3 regions of the Variovorax sp. YR752 genome follow, and region 3 is predicted to be linked to each of the others. Evidence: predicted binding sites of a transcription regulator. Region 3 holds the regulator's gene; each other region holds the start of a gene.
What was found. Region 3 encodes sigma-54, which starts transcription at its own class of promoters, with help from an activator protein. Its sites were predicted from a motif close to TGGCANGNAANCTGCTTT; they were not measured.
Positions count from the first base shown of each region.

Region 1 (3,257 bases), on a different contig from region 3:
TCTTCAGCGGATTGACGGCACAGGCCTTCTTCGATTCGGTGACGAGGGCCATGTCAGGCCTCCGCTGCGAGCAAAGGATCCACGCGTTCCCAAGGCGCCGCCGCCCGCACCTGCTCCCACACGGGGTTGAACAGCGCCTTGTCGATCTCGGCCACCATCGTGACCATGCCCTCGTAGCCGGCAAAGGCGTGGTGGCGCTCCTGGTTGATGTCCATCCAGGGCATGCGCGCCTTCAGCGCGACGAACTGGCTGCGCCCGCCGCTGAGCATGATGTCGGCCTTGGCGTCGCGCAGCATCGCGTACATCTCGCGCGGCGTCATGTCGTCGATCATGTGCGCGCTGTCATCGGCGCTCAGGCCCATGATCTCCTTGATCTTCTCCTTGTCTTCCTTGGTGCTCTTCTTCGTGCTCGTGCCCACCACCTGCAGCCCGGCCTCCTGCAAGGCGGAGACCACCGACCAGCTCTTCACCCCGCCGGTGATCAGCAGCACCTTCTTGCCGGCGAGCCGCTCGCGGTAGGCGCGGATGCGCTCCCAGGCACGCGCCTCCTCGGCGGCGATCAGCGCCTCGGCGCGGTCACGCAGTTCGGCCGGCGCGCCGCGCTCGACAAGCAGCCGCGCGATCTCGCGCAGCGTGGTGCTCATGTCGCTGATGCCGTAGAACGAACCCTCGAAGTACGGGATGCCCCAGCGCTGCTGCATGCGCGTGGCGACGTTGATCATCGACTTGCTGCACACCATCATGTTGGCGCGCGCACGGTGGGCGGAGGCGATCTCGCGGTAGCGCCCGTCACCGGAGATGCACGACTGCACGCGCACGCCCAGTGCATCGAGCAGCGGCTTGACCTGCCAGAGCTCGCCCGACAGGTTGTACTCGCCGATGATGTTGATGTCGTACGGCGTCGTGAACTCGGGCTCGATCGTGCCGATCACATGGTCGAGCAGCGCCTCGGCACCGAGCTTGTTGCCCAGGTTCTTCGGCCCCGCGAAGCCGGGCGAGTTGACCGGGATGACCGGCGTGCCGAACTTCGCCGAAGCGCGCTGGCAGACCGCCTCGACGTCGTCGCCGATCATCGCCGTCACGCAGGTCTGGTAGACGAACACCGCCGGCGGGTTGACCTTCTCGACGATCTCGCGGATCGCCTTGAACAGGCGCTTCTCGCCGCCGTAGACGACGTCGAACTCGTTGATGTCGGTGGTGAAGCCGCTGCGGTAGGTGCTCGCGCCGCTGGACGCGCTGTGCCGGTTGTCCCAGCTGTTGCCCTCGCAGGCGATCGGCCCGTGCACCAGGTGCGCCACGTCGACGATCGGCTGCAGCGCGATCTTCGCGCCATCGAAGGCGCAGCCGCCGGCCGCGGCGCCCGGCGTGAGCTGCTTGGTGCAGCCCTTCTTGCGCTCCTTGTCCGACTTCTTCTGGTTGATGTCGCAGCCGGGCTCGTCGAAGACCTGGGCGATCTTGGCGTTGAGCGATGCAGTCATGCGGGCCTCCCGTGGCGGTTGGCAGGCTGCATTGCAGAAACGATGCCACCATGGGCCAGCGGCCCAAACCCTGATGAATCAAGGACTTGGGCCGCTGCGGCCGCACCCGCCGCGTTGGCGGATTTGCGACAAAGCGAACGACGCGCGGCTCAGGCCGCCGGCGCCATCACCATCAGGCCGGAGGCCGTGTTGGAGATGGGGATGTGGTAGTTCCGGTGCACGCTCGTCGCGCGCTCGCCCAGCGCCGCACGCGCGGCCAGCCACATCAGCAGTTCCACGCCCTGCGTGCCGGCCTTCTCCACCAGTTGCGTCGAGTCGAACTGCGTGGCCCAGCGCGGGTCGTGCAGCAGGCTCTCCATGAAGGCGAGGTCGAAGTCCTTGTTGATGAAGCCGGCTCGCTCACCGTCGAGCTGGTGCGAGAGGCCGCCGGTGCCGAGCACCACGACGCGCGCGTCGCTCTTCCAGGCCCGTACCGCACGGCCGACGGCTTCGCCCAGCGCGTAGCAGCGCCTGGCCGACGGCAACGGGAACTGCACGGTGTTGATGCACACCGGCACCACCTTCACCGGCCAGGCCTGCGAGGGGTACATCAGCGCCATCGGCAGCGTGAAGGCGTGATCGACCTCCATCTCCTGGCAGCTGACCACGTCGAACTCGTCGGCCACCAGCGATTCGATCAGGTGCCACGAGAGATCCTGCTCGCCCTGGAAGGCCGGCACCTGCGGGATGCCCCAGCCTTCGTCGGCGTTGCGGTACTCGGGCGCCGCACCGATCGCGAAGGTGGGCATCTTGTCGAGGAAGAAGTTCAGTCCGTGATCGTTGTAGAAGACCACCGCCACGTCCGGCTTGACGCTGTCGAGCCAGCGGTGCACCGGCGGCCAGCCGTCGAAGAAGGGCTTCCAGTACGGATCGGCCTGCAGGTTCCTGGCGATCGCGCGCCCGATGGCAGGCACGTGCGAGGTGGTGATGGCGCCGACGATGTTGGCCATGATGCGTCTCCCTCACTGCTGGGCGTAGGCCGCCAGCTTGGCCTTGAACGCATCCTTGGTCATGCCGGTCTGCTGGGCGCCGAGGTCCTGCACGTCCAGGCCGAAGATGCCGGCGAACTTGGCCAGGTAGTAGACGTTGCCGCCGGCGGCGATCAGCTGCAGCACGTTGCGCGCAGCGATCGCCTCGCGTTGCTGCGCGTTCAGGCCGAAGCGGGCGCAGTAGCCCTCCTCGTCGGCCGCGAAGGCGTCGCGGTTGGCCTTGTCGTTGAACGAGTAGCACATCTTGTTCAGCGCATAGCCCTTGCGCGCCTGTCCGCCATCGAACAGCGTCGTGCCGGGGATGTCGTAGCTCATGCCTGTCTCCTGGTCTCGTGTTGACGAAGGTCAGTATCGAAAAGACCTCTCATGCGATAAAGCGATGTCTCTTCATGTGACTCATGAGCGACTTCGATCATTTGGATCTGGACGGGCACGGCCTGCAGCTGCTGCTCGCGGTGCACGAGGAAGGCTCGATCACGCACGCCGCGCGGCGGCTCGGCCTGACGCAGTCGGCGGTCAGCCACGCGCTCGACAAGCTGCGCGCCATCACCGGCGATGCGCTGTTCGTGCGCGCGGGCCGCGGCATCGTGGCCACCGCACAGGCCGAGGCGCTGGCACATCGGGCGCGCGCGCTGCTCGACGAGATGCGCGCGTTCAGCCATGCCGCCGGCTTCGCGCCGGCGCGCTGGAAGGGCACGATCACGCTGGCCGCCAACGACCTTCAACGCGACCTGCTGGTGCCGCCGCTGCT
Region 1 covers NZ_CALRZC010000053.1:1,135-4,391, reverse strand. The annotation lists gene nifN (nitrogenase iron-molybdenum cofactor biosynthesis protein NifN) at 1-52, opposite strand, end outside; gene nifE (nitrogenase iron-molybdenum cofactor biosynthesis protein NifE) at 54-1,478, opposite strand; gene AAG801_RS14725 (class III extradiol dioxygenase family protein) at 1,628-2,467, opposite strand; gene AAG801_RS14720 (protocatechuate 4,5-dioxygenase subunit alpha) at 2,480-2,821, opposite strand; gene AAG801_RS14715 (LysR family transcriptional regulator) at 2,905-3,257, shown strand, end outside.
Region 1: the regulator sigma-54 is predicted to act here: its motif matches at 1,509-1,526, upstream of nifE (nitrogenase iron-molybdenum cofactor biosynthesis protein NifE).

Region 2 (3,257 bases), on a different contig from region 3:
GCCGAGGCGCAGGACACCACGCGGCAGCAACTCGACCGATGGAGCCAGGTGCTCGCCGCCTACCGCCGCCAGGATTGGGCGCTGGGCCGAAACTTGCTGGCTCCCCTGCTCGCCGCGGATGCCAAAAAAGTCCTTTACCAGCTCTATGCCCAGCGTTTAGCCTCGATGGCGCTACGCCCGCAAGACCCGGACTGGGACGGCGCCACCCGGTTCGACACCAAATAATGTCAGACGCACACAAGAGGTCTTCCACCATGCAGGTACGCGTGCTGGGTTGCTCGGGCGCCATCGCCAAGGACTGCCGCACCACCTCGTTCCTGGTCGATGCGGACCTGCTCGTGGACGCCGGTACAGGCGTCGGCGATCTCACCCTCGACGAGATGGCCGCCATCGACGACGTGGTGCTCACCCATTCGCACCTCGACCACATCGCCGCCCTGCCCCTTATGCTCGACGCCGTCGGCAGCCGCCGCACCCGGCCGCTGCGCGTGCATGCATTGGCCGCCACCATCGACGCGCTGCGGGCGCATGTGTTCAACAACGTCATCTGGCCGAATTTCGAGCGCATTCCCAGCCCCGAATCGCCCTTCGTGAGCTTTCACGAGATCACGGTCGGGCAACGCCTCGCGCTGGGAAGCGGCGCCCCCAAGATGATCGAAGTGCTGCCGGCAGTCCACACCGTGCCGGCCTGCGGCTTCGCCATACGCCGGGCCGAAGGCGGCGCCCACTGGGTCTTCAGCGGCGACACCGAACGCAACCCGCCCTTCTGGGAGCGCATCAACGCGATCGACGTGGCGATGCTGGTCATCGAGACCGCCTTCAGCTCCCGCGAGGAAGCCCTGGCCGAACGCAGCCTGCACCTGTCGCCGGTGGCGCTGGCGCACGAGCTGGCGCAGATCGATCCGGGCAAGCAGTACCCGATCTACATCACCCACACCAAGCCCGCAGAGACCGAAGAAATCATGAGCCAGATCGAGATGCTGGCGGGGCGCGAGGTGGCCGGATTGGCGCAGCGGGACATCCGCTGGCTCAAGGCGAACGGGGTGCTGACCTTCTGACAGAGCCCGGTCGGGCATGACAAATTTGTCGACACAATTGGCATCTGAGTGCGAGTTGTGTCACATCATGTAACCAACTTGTGACCAAAGACGGCCCGATCGAGGGCTGCAGGGTGGGGAAGCCGGGTGGCACGGATGCTGCGGAAGTTACCCCGCTCCGGGCTGGTTCCCGGGCTTTACAAACCAACCTGGAGTTAATGAATGAACCGTCGTTCTATCGCACGCAATGTGCAAAAGGGTTTCACCCTGATCGAGTTGATGATCGTTGTGGCGATCATCGGTATCTTGGCCGCTGTGGCTCTGCCGGCGTATCAGGACTACACAGTGCGTGCTCGAGTATCTGAAGGTCTCGTTGGTGCCGGTGCCGCCAAAGTACACGTCGCAGACATTCTTTCGTCCGGTCAAGACAGTACGAACGGCTACTCTTCCAATTTCAATGCCCCCTCGGCATCTCAAAACGTGACGTCTATCGTCATCGCGGCAGTGACTGGTCAAACGACCATCACATACACCGCCCGTGCAGGCAATGGTACTTTGGTGCTCGTTCCCTACACTGGCGTTGCTGGCGCTGTTTCCGCTCTGCCCGATGCCACGGCTGCATTTACTCCCCCCGCAGATGCGATCCAGTGGCAGTGCCATTCGGATACCGTTGCGACGGTAGTCTCTCCGGCAGTTACCGCAGCAGCTACTCTGCCTGTGCGCTTTGCACCCGCAGCTTGCCGTTGATTGGTTGACTGATATAAGAAGAGCGCTTCGGCGCTCTTTTTTTTACTTTAAATTCATTGGAAAAATTGAAGTGTGGTTTTAATTTTGAAGATGGCTGAGGCTTCATGAGAAATAGGATTCTGGCATTTGGAATTCATGTTGCCCTTTCGGCATTTCTGGCGGCCAGCGCCATGGCCGTTGTTTATCTTATTTGGTACCCCTCTCCGTTAGCGGAGGCTGTGGGTGTGGGTAAGATTTTTTTGCTTCTCATTGCTATTGATGTGGTGATTGGCCCTCTTCTGACTTTTATTGTTTTCCGGCCAAACAAAAAAAGTCTCAAATTGGATCTTGCTTGTATTCTTGTTTTGCAGATGGGCGCTTTTTCCTACGGGTTTCATGCAATAGCTATTTCGCGACCCGCATGGATTGTTTTTAGCGTCGATCGATTTGATGTCGGACAGGCTAATGAGCTGGAAGGAAGATTTTTAAAAATTGCTAGCCCGGAATTTAGAAGCATCCCCTGGGGCGGGCCACGATGGGTCGCTTCATTAATTCCAAGTGATAGGGAAAAGCGCAATCAACTGATTCTGGAGTCGACGACTGGCGGAGCTGATCTGGCTCAACGTCCCGATTTGTATGTGCCAATGGAGCAGGTGACTCCAGAGGTCATAATGAAATCTCGTCCATTGAGTGAACTGCTCCAACTTAATGATTCCGAAGCGTATGCGGTTGCTTTGGAGAAGTGGCCAGAAGCCAATGCTTGGCTTCCTCTTGTGGCAAAAAACAAGGCGATGGCAGTGCTGATGAAGAAAGAGCTTGGGACGCCACTAGCAATTGTGAATCTGAAACCTTGGAGGTAAATGCATAAAATTTATGCATTGAAGAATAGGGGTCAGAAAATAGAGGGGCAGAATTCAATTTCCAGCTGCGTCATTTTGGTGCAAAGGCTCGGCTCGTTTCGGAGCGCCGACGCGCAGGCGCTCATCGACAATGCGGTCTTCAGCCGTCGATTCCGAATCCGCCAGATGCGCCCCAAGCCCTGCAAATCTCCCCAGTGAAGTCGGCCCGCATTGACGCGGCCGCAGAAGTGCTTCAACACCCTGATCCGCCAGAACGAGAAGGCCCGCCAGACGCTGGCGGCGTGGCATGACGGCATCGGCACCTACCGCCAGGCCCACGTGCAGGTGGTGCTGCCGCTGGAAGACGAACTGCTGGCCGCGCGCAGGCAATGGGTGTTCGCGCTGGACGAACTACTGGGCCAGCCGCGCGGATGGCCCAAACCGATCGCGAGACACCGCGTGAACTGGTGTGCGACGCCGCAGGCGAGTTGCTGCATGCGCGTGACGGTGACGACGATGGTGATGACGAAGAACTCAAGGTGCTGTTCGCCCGGCACGCCGAGATCGACTTCGGCACCGAGCGGCAGCAGATGGTGCGCGCGATGAAGGACGTGGCCGAAGCCATGACCGGCCTTGATCTGGGCGATGACGAGGG
Region 2 covers NZ_CALRZC010000036.1:11,509-14,765, forward strand. The annotation lists gene AAG801_RS11290 (adenylate/guanylate cyclase domain-containing protein) at 1-225, shown strand, start outside; gene AAG801_RS11295 (3',5'-cyclic-nucleotide phosphodiesterase) at 255-1,058, shown strand; gene AAG801_RS11300 (pilin) at 1,260-1,784, shown strand; gene tfpZ (TfpX/TfpZ family type IV pilin accessory protein) at 1,889-2,623, shown strand; gene AAG801_RS11310 (hypothetical protein) at 2,926-3,257, opposite strand, start outside.
Region 2: the regulator sigma-54 is predicted to act here: its motif matches at 1,186-1,203, upstream of AAG801_RS11300 (pilin).

Region 3 (3,257 bases):
CGCGCCTGGCGCGGGGCTGCGCCCGAGCACCACGCTGGGCGGCAGCCCCGAAGGGGAAGGGCGCAAGTGATCGAAACCGCAGGAACCCAGACGACCGCCGACGGCGTCCCCGGCAGCCGCCTCGTGGCGCGCGGCCTCAAGAAGAGCTACGGCAGCCGCACGGTCGTGAAAGACGTCTCGCTCGATGTGCAGAAGGGCGAAGTCGTCGGACTGCTCGGCCCCAACGGCGCGGGCAAGACCACCTCGTTCTACATGATCGTCGGGCTGGTGCGCGCCGACGCTGGTGAGATCACCATCGACGGCGAGCCCATCGCCCACATGCCCATTCACCGCCGCGCGCGCATGGGCCTGAGCTACCTGCCGCAGGAAGCCTCGATCTTCCGCAAGCTCACGGTCGAGGAAAACGTGCGTGCCGTGCTCGAGCTGCAGCGCGAGCCCGACGCCAACGGCCGCATGGTGCCGTTGTCGAAGCAGGCCACCGAAGAGCGACTGGCCGACCTGCTGTCCGACCTGCGCGTGGACCACCTGCGCGATTCGCCTGCGCTCGCGCTGTCGGGCGGCGAGCGCCGCCGCGTCGAGATCGCACGCGCGCTGGCCACGCAGCCGCGCTTCATCCTGCTGGACGAGCCCTTCGCCGGCATCGACCCGATTGCCGTGATCGAGATCCAGCGGATCATCAGTTTCCTGAAAGAGCGCGGCATCGGCGTGCTCATCACCGACCACAACGTGCGTGAAACGCTGGGCATCTGCGATCACGCGTTCATCATCAGCGACGGGCACGTGCTGGCACAAGGCACACCCTCGGAGATCGTCGACAACGCCGAGGTACGCAGGGTGTACCTGGGCGAGCACTTCCGCATGTAAGGGAGGGGCGCGTCCTCATGAAGCAAGGGCTGTCCCTTCGCGTCTCGCAGCATCTGGCGCTCACGCCGCAGCTGCAGCAGTCCATTCGCCTGCTCCAACTTTCCACGCTCGAACTGAGCCAGGAGGTGGAGCAGATGCTGGACGAGAACCCGTTCCTCGAACGCACCGCGGAAGAAGCCGCGCGCGAGGAGTTCGGGCTCGATGCTGTCGACACGCCCGTGCCGCGCGACGATGGCGGTGACACCGGCGAGGGCGATTTCGCCCCGGTGCCGGCCTCCAGCGCGACGACCACTTCGAGCGAAACCACCTCGACCCCCGACTCCGACGGCCCCGCCGCCGAGATCACCGAGCGCGAGCCCGACTGGGAAGGCGACGGCACCGTCGAGATGGCGCCCGACGACAGCGAGTGGGGCAGCGATGCGCCCGCACGCCAGAACAACCTCGGCGACGACGAACGTGCCGACGCCACCGAACTTGCGCGCAGCCAGGAGTCGCTGCAGTCGTTCCTGCACCGCCAGGCGCTGACCCTGCGGCTCAACGAAAACGACTGCGCCGCGCTGCGCTTCCTGATCGAATCGCTCAACGACGACGGCTACCTCGAAGACTCGCTGCCCGCATTGGCCTCGGGCCTGGCAGGCGACGACAACGACCAGTTCGACGACCTGGTGCACCACTTCCAGGTGGCGCTCGGCCTGCTGCAGAGCCTGGAGCCCGTCGGCGTCGGCGCGCGCGACCTCGGCGAATGCCTGAGCATCCAGCTGAAGGCGCTCGCGAACGAAGACGAGACCGAGGCCGAAGCGCTCATCCGCAAGACCGCCATCGCGATCTGCAAGCAGCCGATGGAGCTGCTCGCGCGGCGCGACTTCAAGCGCCTGGCCACGCTCACGCGCACCAACGAAGAGCTGGTGCGCTCGGCGCTGCAGATCATTGCGCGCCTGGAGCCCAAGCCGGGCCGCCGCTTCGTGGACGTCGAGCGCAACATCGTCGTGCCCGACGTGATCGTCACCAAGACGGGCCGCGGCACCAACATCAAGTTCCGCGTCATGCTGAACCCCGAGGTCATGCCGCGCCTGCGCGTGCACGACATCTACGCCGGCGCGCTCAAGGCGCACAAGGGCGAGGGCAGCCAGGCGCTGTCGCAGCGGCTGCAGGAGGCGCGCTGGTTCATCAAGAACATCCAGCAGCGCTTCGACACCATCCTGCGCGTGAGCAACGCCATCGTCGAGCGGCAGAAGAGCTACTTCGTGCACGGCGAGCTGGCCATGCGCCCACTGGTGCTGCGCGAGATTGCCGACGAACTGGGCCTGCACGAATCGACCATCTCGCGCGTGACCACGGCCAAGTACATGTCGACGCCCTTTGGCACGGTCGAGCTCAAGTACTTCTTCGGCTCGGCGCTGGGCACCGAGACCGGCGGCAACGCGTCGAGCACTGCGGTGCGCGCGCTCATCAAGCAGTTCGTGAGTTCCGAGAGCATCAAGAAGCCGCTGTCGGACAGCCAGATTTCCGAGATGCTGAAGGAGCAGGGCATCGAGTGCGCGCGCCGCACCGTGGCCAAGTACCGCGAGGCGCTGCGCATCGCGCCCGCCAACCTGCGCAAGGCCCTGTAGAAAGCCCACGATGACCCATCGCCTGCTGTCGCGCTGTGGGCATTGGGTTGTCGTCATCGCAACCGTGTTGCTGTTCACCGGCTGCGCCACGCTGCCCGACGAAGCGCCGCGCGCGCCCACCCAGGCCATCGCCGTCTCGGCCGACACTGCGCTCGGCAAGATCGCGCTGGCCTCGCAGCCCGACCCCGACCTCAGCGGCTTTCGCCTCATGCCCGGCGGCGACTTCGCCTTCGACACGCGGCTGCAGCTCGCGCGCCGCGCGCAGCGCACGCTCGACGTGCAGTACTACCAGATCGAGAACGACGAGACCGGCCGCTACCTGCTGCGCACCCTGCGCGACGCGGCCCAGCGCGGCGTGCGCGTGCGCCTGCTGATGGACGACCTGTACACGTCCGGCGAAGACGAGCTGCTGCTCGGCCTGGCTGCCACGCCGAACGTCGAGCTGCGCCTGTTCAATCCGTTCCCGGCCGGGCGCGGCAGCCTGCTCAGGCGCTTCACCGCTTCGCTGTTCGATTTCAGCCGCGTCAATCGCCGCATGCACAACAAGCTCTTCATCGCCGACGGCGCGATGGCGGTGGCGGGCGGGCGCAACATCGGCAACCAGTACTTCCGCCGCACCTCGGGCCAGAACTTCATCGATCTCGACACCTTCGTCACGGGCGCATTGATCCCGCGCCTGGGCGTGCTGTTCGACCAGTACTGGAACAGCCCGCACGTGCGCCCGATCGGCTCGGTCGTGCGCACCGACCTGCCGCGCGAAGAGCTGCAGCGCCGCTTCGATGC
Region 3 covers NZ_CALRZC010000070.1:31,350-34,606, reverse strand. The annotation lists gene lptA (lipopolysaccharide transport periplasmic protein LptA) at 1-70, shown strand, start outside; gene lptB (LPS export ABC transporter ATP-binding protein) at 67-864, shown strand; gene rpoN (RNA polymerase factor sigma-54) at 882-2,474, shown strand; gene AAG801_RS17995 (phospholipase D family protein) at 2,485-3,257, shown strand, end outside.